One region of the Corynebacterium freneyi genome, then DNA from elsewhere that is predicted to be linked to it. Evidence: riboswitches for the same ligand, from Rfam matches in the RefSeq annotation. Region 1 holds a riboswitch; the other holds the start of a gene.

Region 1 (7,743 bases):
TCACCCGCCGCGGCGCGACCCGCGCTCGACGCCCCCGCCCCGATGGCCGACCCGGCGCCGCCGCCGGCCGGCACCGCCAGACCCAGCACCGCGAATTCGGCGAGGATCTGTTCGAGCACCTCATCCGGGCAGTGCGAGGACGCGATCGGGGCCCGCGCCAGGAAACGGGCGCGGACGTCCGGAATGCCGAAACCGGGCTCGGTGCCGTCGCACAGCAGCCGCAGCACCCGCATGCGCAGCTCCGGGGACCCGGCGCGCCGGGCATCGGGGGACAACAGCGCCAGCGGCTTGCCCGTCGGACCCTCCGCACCGATCAGCCACGGCGCCTCCTCCGAGGCGAGCCACCCGGTGATCAGACGCGCCCACCGCCGGGCCGCGGTCTCCTCCAGGAAGGAATCGGCGACGGCCGTCGGCGCGAGGTAATCGCCGCCCGAATCATCCTCGGGCAGGGGCCGCGGCGTGCCCACGTGGATGAGCCCCGCCGCCGACGCCATGGCGACGATGCGCGCCAACTCCAGGTCGCCGACGCCCAGCGCCTCGACGAGCCGCCGGTGCTCGCGCACCCCGATGGTGCCGTCCTTCAACGTCGGCGCCGCGCGATCGCCGAGCAGCTCCAGCAGTGCCCGCACCGAACGCAGCAGCTCCAGCGCCGCCCCCGCGGCAACACCGTCGGCGTCGCGCAGCTCCACGGACTCGGCGGGACCGGGACGCAGGGCGGGCGGACCATCCGGGAGTACGGACCCGCGCATCAGGGCCCGGACCCGGCCGGGCAACCGCACGGTGGAATCGTCCATGCGCTCGAGCAGGCCCGCCGCGATGAGACGCGGCACCGGCAGCGACGGGTCGGCGTCTTCCGCGGCGTCCCGGGTGGTGCCCAGGCCACCGGCGTCGGCGAGCGTGTCCAACAGCTTGCGCTGGCGTTCGTCGGTGGCAGACAGCGCCGCGCGCATCTCCGCCGTCGTTGGCTCTCCGGGCCGGGGGATGAGCCGCCAGCTGGCCGGCAACGCCGCGACGACCTCGTCGGCGACGAGCAGGTGATCCTCCCACTCGCCGGAGGACTTGCGCGTCGACTTGCCCGAAAACGCCCCCGACCCGCCGGGCCCGTCGCCGTGGATGAGCGCCGATTGCCGCAACTCGTCGAGCGCCTCGCGGGCGTGGGCGATCGTCGGCCGCTGCCGCGCCGGCACGCCGACCGCGGCCAGACCGTCCCTAAGCTCGTCGATGACCGCCGCCGCGGCCACCGGTTCGACGTCTCCGCCGAGATCGACGGCGGCTTCGAGGAGCCCGAGTCCGAGCGCGTCGACGTCGGCCAGCGCGCGCTGCACCGACGAACGCAGCTGCAAACGGCCCGCCAGCGCATCGGAGGAACGCGGCGGGGGAGACAGCGCATCGGGGCGCCGGCGCAGCAGCTCGGCGAGGAACCCGTCGGAACGGGCCGCGAGCCAACGGCGAAACGGGGGAAAGGGGGTGGCGTGGGTCATCTCGGCTCCCACATTAGCCCCGGGAAAGGTGACTGGCGTCGCCGTTTCTGAGATGATGATGAGCATGGCTAACGTTCAGAAGAAGAACCAGTACGTTGATCCGGGCTGGCCGCAGGACCTCGCCCCGGGCGAGCACGCCGTCACCGAGTTCGTGGGCCGCTACGCCGGCGCCGATTCCCCCTACGGCGAGACCACTTTCCCGGTTCCGGTGGAGACCCTGAATTACGTCCACCCCACCACCGTCATCAACAAGAACAAGTAGCGACGACGGCCGCACCCGCCGCGGCCCGCGCCCGATGGTCCACGGGATGAACCGGGACCATCGGGCATTCGTCGTGCCCGCGGGCGCCGGGGCAAGGGGGAGACGACGGACGGTGTCGACATGCAGGGTCGACCAACCGCCCATGAGGAAACCGCCTCCGGCAGCGCCCATGAAAAAACCGCCTCCGGCTGAGCCGGGAGGCGGTTTTTCGTGCGGCGGTGCCGCGGTGGCGACGGTCGTCGCCTGGCTCGGCCCGGGACCTTAGACCAGGGCGGGGATGTTGCGGGGCAGGCCGCCGAGGATGTCGTTGTACGCGTCGGTGATCTCGGTCGGCAGGGCGACGCCCTGGGAGGACGCGATGCCGCGGGCCTTGTCCAGGATGGAGTTCAGGTCCGCGATGGAGCGGGCGCCCTGCAGGTCGCCGATGATGGACCGGATGGTGTCGGCGTCGAGCGACGGGGACTCGGGCGCGGCCTGGCGGTCCTGGGCGCCCTGGTTGCCGGCGTAGTTGGCGCGGGCGCCGGAGCTCGGGTGCGGGCGGTCGGTCGGGCCGGAGGACAGGCCCAGCTTGGCGGAGCAGGCCGGCCAGGCGCCCCAGCCCTGCGCGGCGAGGACCTTCTCGGCGACGTAGATCTGCTCGATGCGGGAAGCCTTGTCGGCGGTCGGGGCGAACTCGCCGCCGCCGAAGCCGTTCCAGGTGCCCGCCGCGAACTGCAGGCCACCGTAGTAGCCGTTGCCGGTGTTGATGTGCCAGTTGCCGCCGGACTCGCACTGCGCCAGGCGATCCCAGTCGGAGTCCGGGGCGGCGGTGGCGGTCGGGGCGGCCATCGCGGCGCCAGCGCCGAGGATGGCACCGGTCAGGGCGACCTTGGCGGAGGTGGAGACGAAGTTGCGGTTCTTGATGGCGTGACGGGCCATGTCGGTGGTTTCCCTCTCGTTGATTTCGGTGATTCGCCGTCGGGGTTAGCTGTCGGGTTCGGGCGGAAGGGATGCCCGGCGGACGTGGTTCGTCCGGCTTCACCCCAGGGAGTCGGAACATCGCGGTGGATGTTCGTCCCGTCCGGTTGGTGCCGGTGGTTTCCCCGACCCCGTCTCGATCAGGATGTCGTCCATGAAGTTTTCGCTTGCCGCGGGTCTCCGTGGTGCCGTCCCGGACGGGGTTGGGCGAGGGGCGGCGGAGGGGCCGTGGTGCGTCGTGTGCGTACGGTAGCCGTTGGTAACGGAATAGTCACGTTAGTCGGGGCGGCGGGTGTCGTCGGAGGTTTTGCCGAAGAACGGCTGCTTTACGACGTTGCCGCTGTTCAGGTGGCGTAATGGTGGGCGTGGGGCGGGTGTGAATGTCTAAAAATGTGACCAAGGTCACGTTATGGTGCCGTGATCTTCGGGCGTTTGAGTGGCGTCGGCTATAATCGGTTGTTTCATCGCGGACGGGCGCTCCTGCCCGCCGACGAACGCCGACGAACGATGACCGCCGTTTTTCGCCGACGGCAACGAGAGAAACGGCAACGAGACGAACGGCGACGAGAGAAAGGTGGCCCCGGTGCCCATCGGCAAGGTCAAGTGGTACGACAAGGATCGCGGCTTCGGCTTCGTGTCCAACCCCGGCGGGGAGGACGTCTACGTCGGTCGTGCCGTGCTGCCCGAGGGAGTCGACGAGCTGTTCAAGGGCCAGCGCATCGAATACGACTACGCCGACGGACGCCCGGGGCCCCAGGCGCTGCACATCACGGTCCTGGAGGAGGCTCCCCGCGTCGGCCGGGGAAGCGGGGGACGCCGCCAGGCCAAGCGGCACTCGCCGGCGGACCTCAACGGCATGATCTCCGACATGATCTCGATGCTGGAATCCACCGTTCAGCGTGACCTGCGCGCCGGCCGATACCCGGACCGCAAGGACGGCCACCAGATGGCCGAGGTGCTGCGCGCCGTCGCACGCGAACTCGATCACTGATCCCCGGCGCGGGTGCGGCCGGAGGACAGGCCCGGCTGCGGGGCCGATGCAGCCGCGGTGACGGGGTAAGAGAGGCGCGCGGGGCGGTTACTCGCCGTCGGCGTCGTTGGCCACGGACCAGGTGATGCCGTACGGCACCTCTTCGCCGGCGTCGTCGTGGCCGATGACGGTCGTGGAGACCTCGATGACGCCCAGCGGGACGCGCTCGCCGTTGACCGAGGCCGAACCCGCGACGGATTCCGTCTTCGCCTCGCCCGGCTCCTTCCGGTCCGCCGAGTTCACGGCCTCGTCGACGTAGAAGCGCTGCACCGCCCACGTCACGGAGGCCACCTCGTCGGCGACCTCGATCTCCGCGACCTCCTCCGGTTCGATGGACACGTGCGCGGTGGCGTCGTCGTCGGTGGTGCAGGCGCCCTCGCCCTCTTCGAACATGTTGCAGATGCGGTAGGGGAGAACCTCGATCTCCTCGTCGCCGAGGCGCACCGTCATGGTCAGCGCCGCCGGATCCTCCACGGTGCCGTCGTTGGCGCGGTCGAGGACCAGGACCAGGCCCGTGATGATCAGCGCGACGGCGACGATCACGCCGATGATCCGCCACGTCTTCTTGTTCGCCAGGGTCGCCACGGGCACGCTCCTCCGCTCGTCGTCGCCGGGCGTCGTCGGACGCCCGAACCGCAGGTCAGTCTAACGGCGATCATTCGGCCGGCGTGAACCGGACCTCGAACAAGGTGGGCCAGTACTTTCCGGTCACCAGGAAATGGTCGGTGCCCGGGACATTCGCGATGCCGTTGAACACGTCCGCGCGGTCGCGGGCCTCCGGCGACAGCGACTCGACGAGCGTGGTGGCGTCGGCGAAACCGGTGACCTCGCCGGTGTCCGGGTCGATGCGGACGATGTCGTTGGTCATCCACCGGTTCGCCCACACCTCCGGGCCATCCGGGCCGTCGACGCATTCGAGCTCGTTGAGCTGGTCGACGAGGACGTCGCCGACGACGACGTCGACGCTCCCGGTCTCCTCGAAGGTCTCCGGGTCGCGGAAGGTCAGGGTGTGCGAACCGTCGGACATCACCAGCCGATCGCCCTGATCGCACAGGCCCCATCCCTCGCCGGAGTACTCGACGCGGCCGGTTTCCTCCAACGTCACCGCATCGCGGGCGAAGGCGACGCCCTTCTTCCACGTCAACTGCCACACGCGGTCGCCGGAGCGGGTGATGCCCTCGCCGAAGAACTCCCGGGGCAGGTCGCGGCGATCCTCCGCCGGGGACCCGGCGCGCCAGTCGCGCACCCGCCAGATCGCCGACTCTCCGTACTGCCCGGTGCCGATCAGCAACGACCCGTCGTCGTCGATCTCCAGCCCCTGCGTGAAGGCCCCGTCGTCGAAGGGATGCTCGGCGACGACCTCGATGTTCAAACGGGGAATCGCGGCGATGGCATCCGCCCCGTTCGCGCCGTAGCCCCCGCCGGCCGCCGATTCCGCCGCACCCGACGACCCGGCCGCAGACGTCGCCGGCGCGTCGTCGTCAAGCGAATCGGAGGAACAGCCCGCCACGAGCAGGACGGTCGACAAGATCCCGGCCGAAACGGCCTTCGCGCTGAGCTTCATGCACCTCATCCTAGAATGGCCACCGTGACAGACAATCGACGCCGCCGTTCCCGCAATCGCCGCCGCTCCCGCGGACCCCTGTTCGGCGAGCGGGCCGTCGACATCGCCCGCGCCGCAATCGACGACATGGACGAAGGACCCGCGGGCGACCACGTCGGGGTCACCGTCACCCACCCGGGGGTGGTGGTGCACCGCTTCGCCGCCGACCTGCCCGGCTACCGCGGATGGGAATGGCACGTGGTGCTCGCGTGCGCGCCGGGCACCGACCACATCACCGTCAGCGAAGTCGCCCTCGTCCCCGGCGACAGCGCCCTGTGCGCCCCCGAGTGGGTGCCGTACGAGGACCGGCTGCGCCCCGGCGACCTCGGCCCGCGGGACCTGCTGCCCGCCGCAGCCGACGACCCCCGCCTGACGACGGCCGACCCCGAAGACCGCGAACTGTCGGAGGAGGGCCTGCGGCAGACCGCCAAACGCTGGCTCGACGGCGACACCGGCCCGCACGGCGAATTCGCCGACGAGGCGCTGCGCCACTGCGGCACCTGCGCCTTCTTCATCCCCCTGGAGGGACCCCTCGGCGCCGATTTCGGGGCGTGCGCCAACGAATGGACCTTCGACGCCGACGTGGTCAACGTCGACCACGGCTGCGGCGCGCACTCGGCCACCCCCGAGGTCACCGGCGCGGGCGCCCCCGAGGGCCGCGCCTACGACGACCAGGAGATCGTGGAACGGGCGGATCTTCGCGGCAACCGGCGCGGCGACGACTGACCCGCCGCCCGTGTTGCCCGGCGGGGGCCGGGGGTGCGATTCTGAGAAGCGCATTAACGATCCCCGGTCGCCGCGCCCAACCGCGTCGGCCGGCTTTCAGACTTTTTCAGACTGGAGCGCAAGCGCATGGCCGAATCCAAGGTGGAGCCCGCATCCGCACTCGATCGCTACTTCAGCATCACCGAGCGCGGCTCGACCATCGTCACCGAGGTCCGTGGCGGCGTCGTCACGTTCTTCGCGATGGCGTACATCATCCTCCTCAACCCGCTGATCCTCGGCGGCATCGAGGATGTCGAGGGCACCGTCCTGTCGGTGCCGCAGGTCGCCGCCATGACCGCGTTCGCGGCGGGCGTGATGACCATCCTGTTCGGCGCGTTCGCCAAGTACCCGTTCGGCATCGCCGCGGGTCTGGGCATCAATACCCTGGTGGCGGTCACCTTCGTCGCCAATGAGGGCCTGACCTGGCCCGAGGCGATGGGCCTGGTGGTCATCGACGGCATCATCATCGTGGCGCTGGCGGTGTCCGGGTTCCGCTCGGCGGTGTTCGAGGCGATCCCGCCGTCGCTGAAGGCGGCGATGGCCGTCGGCATCGGCCTGTTCATCTCCATCATCGGCTTCGTCGACGGTGGCCTGGTCCGCCGCATCCCCGACGCCGCGGGCACGACCGTGCCGGTGCAGCTGGGCATCGGCGGCCACATCACGTCGTGGCCGACGGCGGTGTTCGTGCTGGGCATCATCATCTGCGGCGTCCTGGTGGTGCGGAAGGTGCCGGGCGGCCTGTTCATCGGCATCGTGATCAACACGATCATCGCGCTCATCGTCGAGGCGCTGACCAAGTCGGGTCCGTCGTTCGTCGACGGCGAGCCGAACCCGAACGGCTGGAGCCTGGCCGTGCCGGGCGCCCCGGACGGCATCGGCGGGCTGCCGGACATGTCGCTGCTGGGCCAGTTCGACATGTTCGGCGCGTTCGTGCGCGTCGGCGTCATCGGCGCGACGATGCTGGTGTTCACCCTGGTGTTGGCGAATTTCTTCGACGCGATGGGCACGATGACGGGCCTGGGCAAGCAGGCGGGCCTGGCCGGCGAGGACGGCGTTTTGCCGGACATGAAGCGCGCCCTGGTCGTCGAGGGCCTCGGTGCGGTGGTGGGCGGCGCGACCTCGTCGTCGTCGAACACCGTCTACGTCGACTCCGCCGCGGGCATCGGCGACGGCGCCCGCACGGGCCTGGCCAACGTGGTCACGGGCCTGCTGTTCCTGCTGGCGATGTTCTTCACGCCGTTGTACGAGATCGTCCCGGTCGAGGCTGCGGCCCCGGTGCTGGTCATCGTCGGCGCGATGATGATGGCGCAGATCACCGAGATCGACTTCACCCGTTTCGACATCGCGTTGCCGGCGTTCATGACCATCGTGATCATGCCGTTCACGTACTCCATCGCCAACGGCATCGGCGTCGGCTTCATCACCTACGTTCTGCTGGCGTTGTTCTCGGGCCGCGCCCGCGAGGTCCATCCGCTGCTCTACGTCGTCGCCGCGCTGTTCCTGGTGTACTTCGGCATCGAGCCGGTGTCGGCGATGCTGGGCGTGTAGGGGTGTCGCCGCGTCGCATCCGGGTCGATGATCCGGCGGATCCCCGTCTCGACGACGTCCGCGATCTGAACCGTTCGGATTCCCGCCCCGATTTGCC
Region 2 (7,743 bases), 490 kb from region 1:
GGTACTGATCGGCGGCCTGGGCGACGCCACCGCCGATGACGATGAGCTCCGGGTCGAAAACGTCGGCGACCAGCGCCAGCGCACGGCCGACCCAGTCGGCGAAGTCCCCCACGGCGGCGACGGCGAGCGGATCGCCGGTTTGGGCGGCGAGCATGACGTCGGCCCCGGTGGCCGTGCCGTCGATGCACGCGGCGGCCAACGGCCCGGCGAATCGTCGCGTCGTGGCCAGCTCGCGGGCGGTGGCGGCCAGCGCCGTGCCGGAGCAATACCGTTCCAGGCATCCGCGCTTGCCGCACGAGCACGGCCGGCCGCCGGGGACGACGGTGAGGTGACCGAACTCGGGGGCGGTGCCGAACGCGCCGCGGTAGATCTCCCCGCCGCTCATCATCGCACCGCCGATGCCCGTGCCCAGGGCGAACAGCACCCAATCGCGGGCGCCGCGGGCCGCGCCGAAGCGGTACTCGCCCCAGGCCGCGGAATTGGCGTCGTGTTCGAGGGTCACCGGCAACGGCAGCCGTCTCCCCACCCGGGCGGCCACGTCGGCGTCGCGCCACGGCAGGTGCGGCGCGAAGCGGACCACGCGCCGGCCCGAGTCGAGGAATCCCGCCACCGCGAGCCCCACGGCCACCACATCGGGGTGATCGTCGAGCAGCGCGCCGGTCATCTCGACGATGCCGTCCTCCAGGTCCGTCGCGGTGCCGTCCGACGATCGCCGCATGCGGTCGATGACGACGCCGTCCGCGGACACCACGGCCGCGCGCAGGTTCGTGCCGCCGATGTCGAAGCCGATGGTGGGCCCGGCGGGCGCGGTGGTGGGCGTCGTCACGTGGGGCTCCTGGTGGGTGGGGTTGCGGGTCGGGTGGTTCAGCCGCTCACGGCATTTGCGCGGGATCCGCGCGGAACCAGACAAGAATATCCCCCCAACCGTCGACCCACGTATCCGGCGGCGTCACGCGCACCTTCTCCATGACGCAACGGGACAGGATCGCGGGCGCGTCGAACCTCCTGAGGATCCCGGCGACCTGCACGGCCATGCCCCTCGGCGACGCGTCGACGTCCACGGTGGGTTCGGCAAATGCGGCCGGATCGGCGCCGTCGTCAAGCAGGAAAGCTTGACGACGATCCGCGTCCTCCCCCTCACCCGCCTCACCGCCCGAGCCGGTTCCGCCGCTCGAGCCGGCGAATTCCGGAAACGCCAAATGCAGGGGCGCGCGGACGCGCAGCCGAAACAACGGCGCGCCATCGCCGCCGACGCCCAGATCCGCCAGCGTCAGGCGCGGCCGCCGCACGGACTCCGCCGCCGCGTCCGCCCCATCCGCTCCGGCAACCGAGGCCCCGGCGGCACCGGCGTCACCGGTCCCCGCCTCCACCACGACCCCCAGCCACGCCGCCACGGATGCCACCGTCGGATCAACCGGACCGGAGGCTCGCAGCCGAACGCCGCCGCCATCGACGACGCGCTGCCACGACCGGCCCCACGTCCACAACGCCTCCAGCAGACGCGCCCGCCGCGCCCGGTCCCCGAACACCGCCGGCATTGACCGATGCCGGTCGACGCGGGGGCTGATCAAATCGAGCATGTCCGACAACTGCGCCGGGCCCTGCAGCCTGCGCAACCACGACAATTGCCGGTCCGCGGTCTCTCCGATGCGCACTCCGGCCGGCGCGCCCTCCGCCGTCGCCTGGGCCTTCGCCCACACCAACAGCCGCTCCAGACCCGCGAAGCCGGTCAGCGCGTCCAACGCCGACGGGTCGGCGTCCATCTCCCGCAGCAGCCCGATCGCCTCCGCCATCGGGTCCGGCCCCGTCTCCGCCCACGTCAGATCCGCGGGCAGGAAATCCTCCGGGGTCCGGTCGCCCGGGGGCCCCGGCACGAGGTACACCGGGTGGCGCGGCGCCTCCGAAAGGGAGGGCATCGTCGGGTGCCCGGTGGCGGCGTCACCGCCCGGCGCGGGTTCGGGGGTCACTCAGACAGGCCCTCCACGCGGCGCTTCAGCGACTTCAGTGCCGTGTCGATGATGCGGTGCTCGGCCTTGCGACGCAGCATGCCCAGCATCGGCACGGCGGTGACGATCTCCAGCTCGTACACCACCTTCACCGCCCCGCCGTCGGCGTCGGACAGCGTGTAGCTTCCCGACTGCGACTTCTGCAGCTGCGACGACAGCAGCGTCCACCGCACGCCGTCGTCCGCCCAGTCGTATTCCAGCTCGAAGACGTCCTTGAGCACGGTCTCCAGCGTGAACTTGGCGCGCTTGGGGCGCAGCGGACGGTCGCCTTCCTCGGTGACCTCCGCAGCGGTGGTGCCGGTGGCCCACTGCGGGTAGGCGGTCACGTCGCCGACGACGTCGAGGATCCGCTCCCGAGGGGCGTTGATCAGGATCTGTCCCTGCGTTCGGTCGCTCATGCCCTCCGAGATTACCCGCGGCGCGCGTCTCCTGCGAGGATCCTGCGCAGGCGGGCACCCATGACCTCCCAGGTCCAGTGCGTGACGACGTGCCGGCGTCCTTCCTCACCCATCTGCCGGGCCCGTTCGGGCTTCGCGCAGATCGCCGTGATCGCCCGCGCCAGGGCCGCGATGTCGCGACCGTCGACGACGACGCCGGTGACGCCGTCGACGACCGTCTCCGGCGCCCCGCCCGACTCACCCGCAATGACCGGCACCCCGCAGGCCTGCGCCTCCAGGTAGACGATGCCCAGGCCCTCCACGTCGAGTCCCCCGCCCCGGGTGCGGGCGGGCATGGCGAAGACGGTCGCGGCGTTGTAGTGGTCCGGCAACTCGTCGAAAGGCACCGAACCGGTGAAGATGATGTGGTCGGCGACTCCCGACGCCGCCGCCCGGGATCGCAGCGTCACCTCGTAGGGTCCGGCCCCGACGATCATCAGGCGGGCGTCGGGAAGCGCCCTGACGACGGCGGGCATGGCCGCGATGAGCGAATCCTGCCCCTTGCGCGCCACCAGCCGGGAAATGCACACGATCAGCGGCTGATCGGCGGCGATGCCGTGACGGGCGCGAATGCGGGCGCCGGCGTCCGGGTCGGGGCGGAAACGCTCGACGTCGACGCCGGAGGGCAGCCGCTCGAACGCCGTGCGCGGACCGAAGGCGGCCGCAAACCGATTGCGCGTGTACCCGGAGATGTACGTCACCACGTCGGAACCGTCGCCGATGATCCGCAGCGCGCGCCGCGACACCGGCAACATGGACCAGCCGACCTCGTGGCCGTGCGTCGTGGAAATGATCCGCCGCGCCCCCGCCCGTCGGCACGCCCGCGCCAACAGGCCCATCGGGGCGGCCGCGCCGAACCACACGACGTCGATGTCCTCCTCGGCGATGATCCGCGCCGCCGCCCGCGCCACATGCGGCAACGGCAGCAAAACCCGATCCCTCAGGCGGTGGACCCGATACGGCAGCACCGCATCATGGTCACGGGTCTCCGCCCCCGGGATCCGCGTCGACGCCAACACCGTCAACGACTCCGGATCAAGCGTGCCGCAGAAATCCCGCAGATACGACTCGATGCCGCCCTGGCGAGGCGGAAAATCGTTGGTGATCAACAGGACGCGACCATGATCGCCACGCGGGTCGTCGTCACGCGGGTCGTCGTCGCGCAACACCCCGTCGTCCTGTCCCGGAACCGTCATCGGCTGCGGACCGCCCGCGGGTCAGTAGCGAACGGCGCCCATGTAGGGGCCGCCCTGTTCGATCGGGACGACCTGCACCGGCACGCCGTAGGTCGACGCGTGGATGATCATGCCGTCGCCCACGTACATGCCCACGTGCGTGATGCCCTCGTAGAAGCCGATGAGGTCACCCGGCTGCAGCTGGTCGCGGCTCACCGGGGTGCCGCCGGCCAACTGCGCCTGCGACGTGCGCGGAATGGACTTGCCCAGCTGCTGATACGCCCAGTACATCAGGCCGGAGCAGTCGAACGCGTCCGGGCCGGCCGCACCCCACGAGTACGGGGACCCGACCTTGGTCATGGCCGCGTCAACCGCGCCGGACGAGCCGAGCAGCGAGGCCAGGCCGTCGACGATCGGGTTGTCCTTGGCGCGCCACGCCGCGAGCTCCTCGGGCGACAGCGAGTCGACGCGCGAACGGACCTCCTGCGCCCGACGCTCCAGCTCGCCGGACTTCTTCTCCAGCTCGCCGCGCTGGTGCTCCAGGGAGCTGAGCTCCACGCCGGCCAGGGCCCGGGACGCCGCGGCACGTGCGAAACCGTCGGCGGCCTCTCGCTGGTGCCTCGACACCTCCGCCAGCGTCGCCTCCCTTTCGCGGGACATGCGGTTGACGTAGGACGACCGGTCCAGGGCGTCCTGGGCATCGCTGGAGCCGATGACCGCCGTGATCGGGTCGACGACGTCACCGCGCATGCGCTGCCGCGCGAAATCGGAAATGTCGCCGCGGTGCTTGTCCAGCTCGCCGCGGGCGGCTTCCGCGACGCGGGTCGCCGTCTCCACGTCGCCCTCCAGCTGCCGGACCAGTTCCTCCTGCTTGACGACGTCACCGTCGAGACGCAGCACGTCCTGGGAGTTTTCCTCGGTCTCGCGGGCCAGCTCCTCCAGCTCGGCGATGATGCCGTCTGCCGTGAGTTCCTGGGCGACGGCGGAGGGCACGATCGCCGCGGACGCGGCGAGAAACGCCACCACGGCGGTGGAGGCGATCACGTTGCGGAGATGATTCCTGCGGTGGCACACGATGCGGGAGGGCCTTTCGAAAACGGGATGCCGGCGCGCGGGGCGGTCGACTGGCGACGTTCGGCGCAGCATCGCAATACATGCCCTGGTCGGGCGGGCATTCTGCAGTGAACTTTAACAACGGTTTGAAGGCCGGTCGAATCACTTCGGCGTGATTCCGAGAACACTCCACCCACCGCGTGACGGGCGATGCCATCTGTGGCGGGAGTGACCATCGGGCGCTTTCGTCGACCCCGATGAAAACCCCGAAAAGCCGTGAGGCGGGGCCCGGGACGAATCCCGTGGCCCCGCCGATCACGGCAGGATGGCGTCGCCGTTAGAAGCGGACGACGGAGTGGACCGGCATGTAGTCGATGCTGGCCTCCTTGACGACGTCACCGGTCTGCGGGGCGTGGATGACGTTGTTGCCGCCGGAGAAGATGCCGACGTGGGTGGCACCCGGGTAGAAGACGATGATGTCGCCGAGCTGCTTGCCGCCCATGCCGACCGACTGGCCGCCATTGGCCTGGGCCTGCGAGGTGCGCGGGATGGACTTGCCGACCTGCTGGTAAGCCCAGGAGGTCAGGCCGGAGCAGTCGAAGCCACCCGGCTGGGCGCCGCCCCACACGTACGGGGTACCGATCTGGGAGCGAGCGGCGTCGACGATCTTCTGACCGGTGGAGACGGCCGGGGCGGCCGCGACGGAACGGCCGGCGATCTCGCCGGCACCCGGGATGGCGTCGATGAGGCCGGTGACGTCCTGGGCGCCCGCGATGTCGAGGGAGCCGACGCCCGGGATGGCGACCGGCGCGGCGGCGGCGGTCGGAGCGGTCAGAGCGGTGATGCCGGCGACGGTGGCGCCGAAGGCGGCGGCGTTGCGGGCGAAGTTGGAACGGCGGTGGTGCTTACCCATGTTGAAAAAACTCCGTGATCTCTTCCAGTTTCATGCCGACCGGGTTAGCTGACGGGTTCGGGAGCAAAGGAAGCTCTCCCTACCCTCCGACTCGCGCCGGTGGGATTCACCCCGGGATGGAGTGGGTCCCCGGCTCGGCGTCCTCGCGGGCGCCGATTAGGCTTGGTTTCCTGCCATGAGCGGCACCTCTGTGAGGGCCCCGCTTCAATGTCTCGGCAAGATTACGAAACGGGAACGGATCTTGTCCAGCCGCCACGCGAAAACTCCGCCGAAATCACTTCGTTACCGAGTTGCACCCCGTTCCGTTATGCACCCGTTATGAAACTTTGGCGAACGGACACCAAAAGCGTCACGCGACGATAAACTGCCAATGACCAGCACCGTTTATGAAAATGTCGGCATTGCGTCACAGGCCAACGATCGACAACGACGCCACCGAACTCATAACAATGTGAATTGCATCACTTTTTAGAGTTCCACCGTTGACGAGGGCACAACTTTCACACGCGCCACAGCGTCGTGACCACGACCTGCAGCATGCGCAGCCACCATGCGGAGAGCCCACGGCGGCGCAGCTCGCGGAGCCACCATGAGGAAAGCCCATGGCCCCGCAGCATGCGGAGCAGTCTCCGCCGGAGCGATCCGCACCCCCACCTACAATCGACCGGGTGACCGATTCCGATCCCGCCCAGCTATCCTTCGCCGACGCCGCCCACGGCAGCGGCGACGGGGGCGACTCCGGCGAAGGGCGCATTCCCGACGACCTGGGTTTGGGTGACACGACCTTCGTCGTCGTCGACTTGGAGACCACGGGCATGCGGCCCGGTGACGACCACATCATCGAAATCGGCGCGGTGCGGGTGCGCGGCGGAGTCGAGGAAGGCCGTTTCAGCGAACTGATCGATCCCGGAATGCCCCTGCCTTCCTTCATCTCGGATCTCACGGGCATCACGGATTCGGATCTCGACGGCGCACCCCAGTTGGGTTCGGCGCTCCCCCGCTTCCTCGATTTCGCCCGCGGCGCAGTATGGGTCGCCCACAACGCACCCTTCGACATCGGGTTCCTCCGGGCGTCCTGCCGCCAATTGGGGTTGCCGTGGCCCGCACCGACCGTCGTGGACACGCTGCAGTTGGCCCGTCGGCTGCTCGACCGGAATCGCACCGGAAGCTTCCGGCTCGGCGATCTGGCCCGGTACGTCGGGGCCGAAGTCACGCCGAACCACCGGGCACTCGACGATGCGGCGGCGACGGTCACCGTCCTTCATCACCTCATCGAACGCTTGGCAGGCCATTCCGTCGACACCGTCGGCGAGCTCGAACACTTTTCGCCGGACGTCGATCCGGCCCTCAGGGAGAAGAAGGCGCTCATCGCCGACGCGCCGCATGCGCCGGGCGTCTACGTTTTCCGGGGTTCCGCGGGCGATCCCTTATATATAGGAACGGCGGTCGATCTCCGCCGTAGGCTTCTCCAGTACTTCACCGGCGCCGACCCCCGTCGCCGGATGAGGGAAATGGTGATGCTCGCCGAGTCGGTCGACCTCGCCGAGTGCGCGCATGGAATGGAGGCGGAGGTGCGCGAGGCCCGGATGCTCGCCGCGACGCGTCCCCCTTATAACAGACAGCGCAAGGAACCGGGGCGCGGCTGGTACCTCAATCCCCCGACCGCGAAAGCGGGCCCGAAAGTGTCGCGCGTCGCCGCGCACGATGACGCCATCGGCCCGTTCCGCACGCGCAATGCCGCGCAGGCCGCGAAGGAGGCGTTGAAACTCGACGCCGGTTCCTTCCCCGTCGTCGCCGACGAGCTCCGGGCGGGCGGCGGCGACCTCATCGAGCGTCTCGTCGACGATGTCACCGCGGCCGCCGACGCCGGGCGCTACCGCAGGGCGGCGTTTCTGCGGGACATCACCGCGGATCTGATCATCGCCCTCGACGCGCAACAGAAGCTCGGCGCACTCGCCGCCGTCCCCCAGCTGCAGGCGGCATTTCCCGACGGTCGCGGCGGCTGGAATCTCGCCGTCGTCCGGCATGGACGTCTCGCGGCGGCGGGCCGATCGCCCCGTGGCGCGAATGCCGCGCACATCGCCGCCCTGTTGGCCGAATCGGCCGAGACCGTCATCCCCGGCGACGGCCCCTTCCTCGGCGCCAATCCGCATGAACTG

What was found. Region 1 has a riboswitch for cyclic di-AMP ahead of CFREN_RS10775 (transglycosylase family protein). Riboswitches for the same ligand answer to the same signal wherever they lie in the genome.
Region 2: another riboswitch for cyclic di-AMP. It lies ahead of CFREN_RS08495 (C40 family peptidase); the one in region 1 lies ahead of CFREN_RS10775 (transglycosylase family protein).

Annotation. Positions count from the first base shown of each region.
Region 1 is NZ_CP047357.1:2,400,938-2,408,680, reverse strand. It holds gene CFREN_RS10785 (helicase-associated domain-containing protein) at 1-1,481, opposite strand, end outside; gene CFREN_RS10780 (hypothetical protein) at 1,546-1,743, shown strand; gene CFREN_RS10775 (transglycosylase family protein) at 2,005-2,661, opposite strand; cyclic di-AMP (ydaO/yuaA leader) riboswitch at 2,681-2,864, opposite strand; gene CFREN_RS10770 (cold-shock protein) at 3,284-3,691, shown strand; gene CFREN_RS10765 (DUF2771 family protein) at 3,779-4,315, opposite strand; gene CFREN_RS10760 (glutaminyl-peptide cyclotransferase) at 4,386-5,294, opposite strand; gene CFREN_RS10755 (DUF3027 domain-containing protein) at 5,310-6,059, shown strand; gene CFREN_RS10750 (NCS2 family permease) at 6,186-7,646, shown strand; gene CFREN_RS10745 (TrmH family RNA methyltransferase) at 7,649-7,743, shown strand, end outside.
Region 2 is NZ_CP047357.1:1,905,971-1,913,713, forward strand. It holds gene CFREN_RS08470 (ROK family protein) at 1-826, opposite strand, end outside; gene CFREN_RS08475 (hypothetical protein) at 873-1,967, opposite strand; gene CFREN_RS08480 (SRPBCC family protein) at 1,964-2,404, opposite strand; gene CFREN_RS08485 (glycosyltransferase family 4 protein) at 2,416-3,639, opposite strand; gene CFREN_RS08490 (NlpC/P60 family protein) at 3,661-4,692, opposite strand; gene CFREN_RS08495 (C40 family peptidase) at 5,009-5,584, opposite strand; cyclic di-AMP (ydaO/yuaA leader) riboswitch at 5,602-5,757, opposite strand; gene CFREN_RS08500 (DEDD exonuclease domain-containing protein) at 6,253-7,743, shown strand, end outside.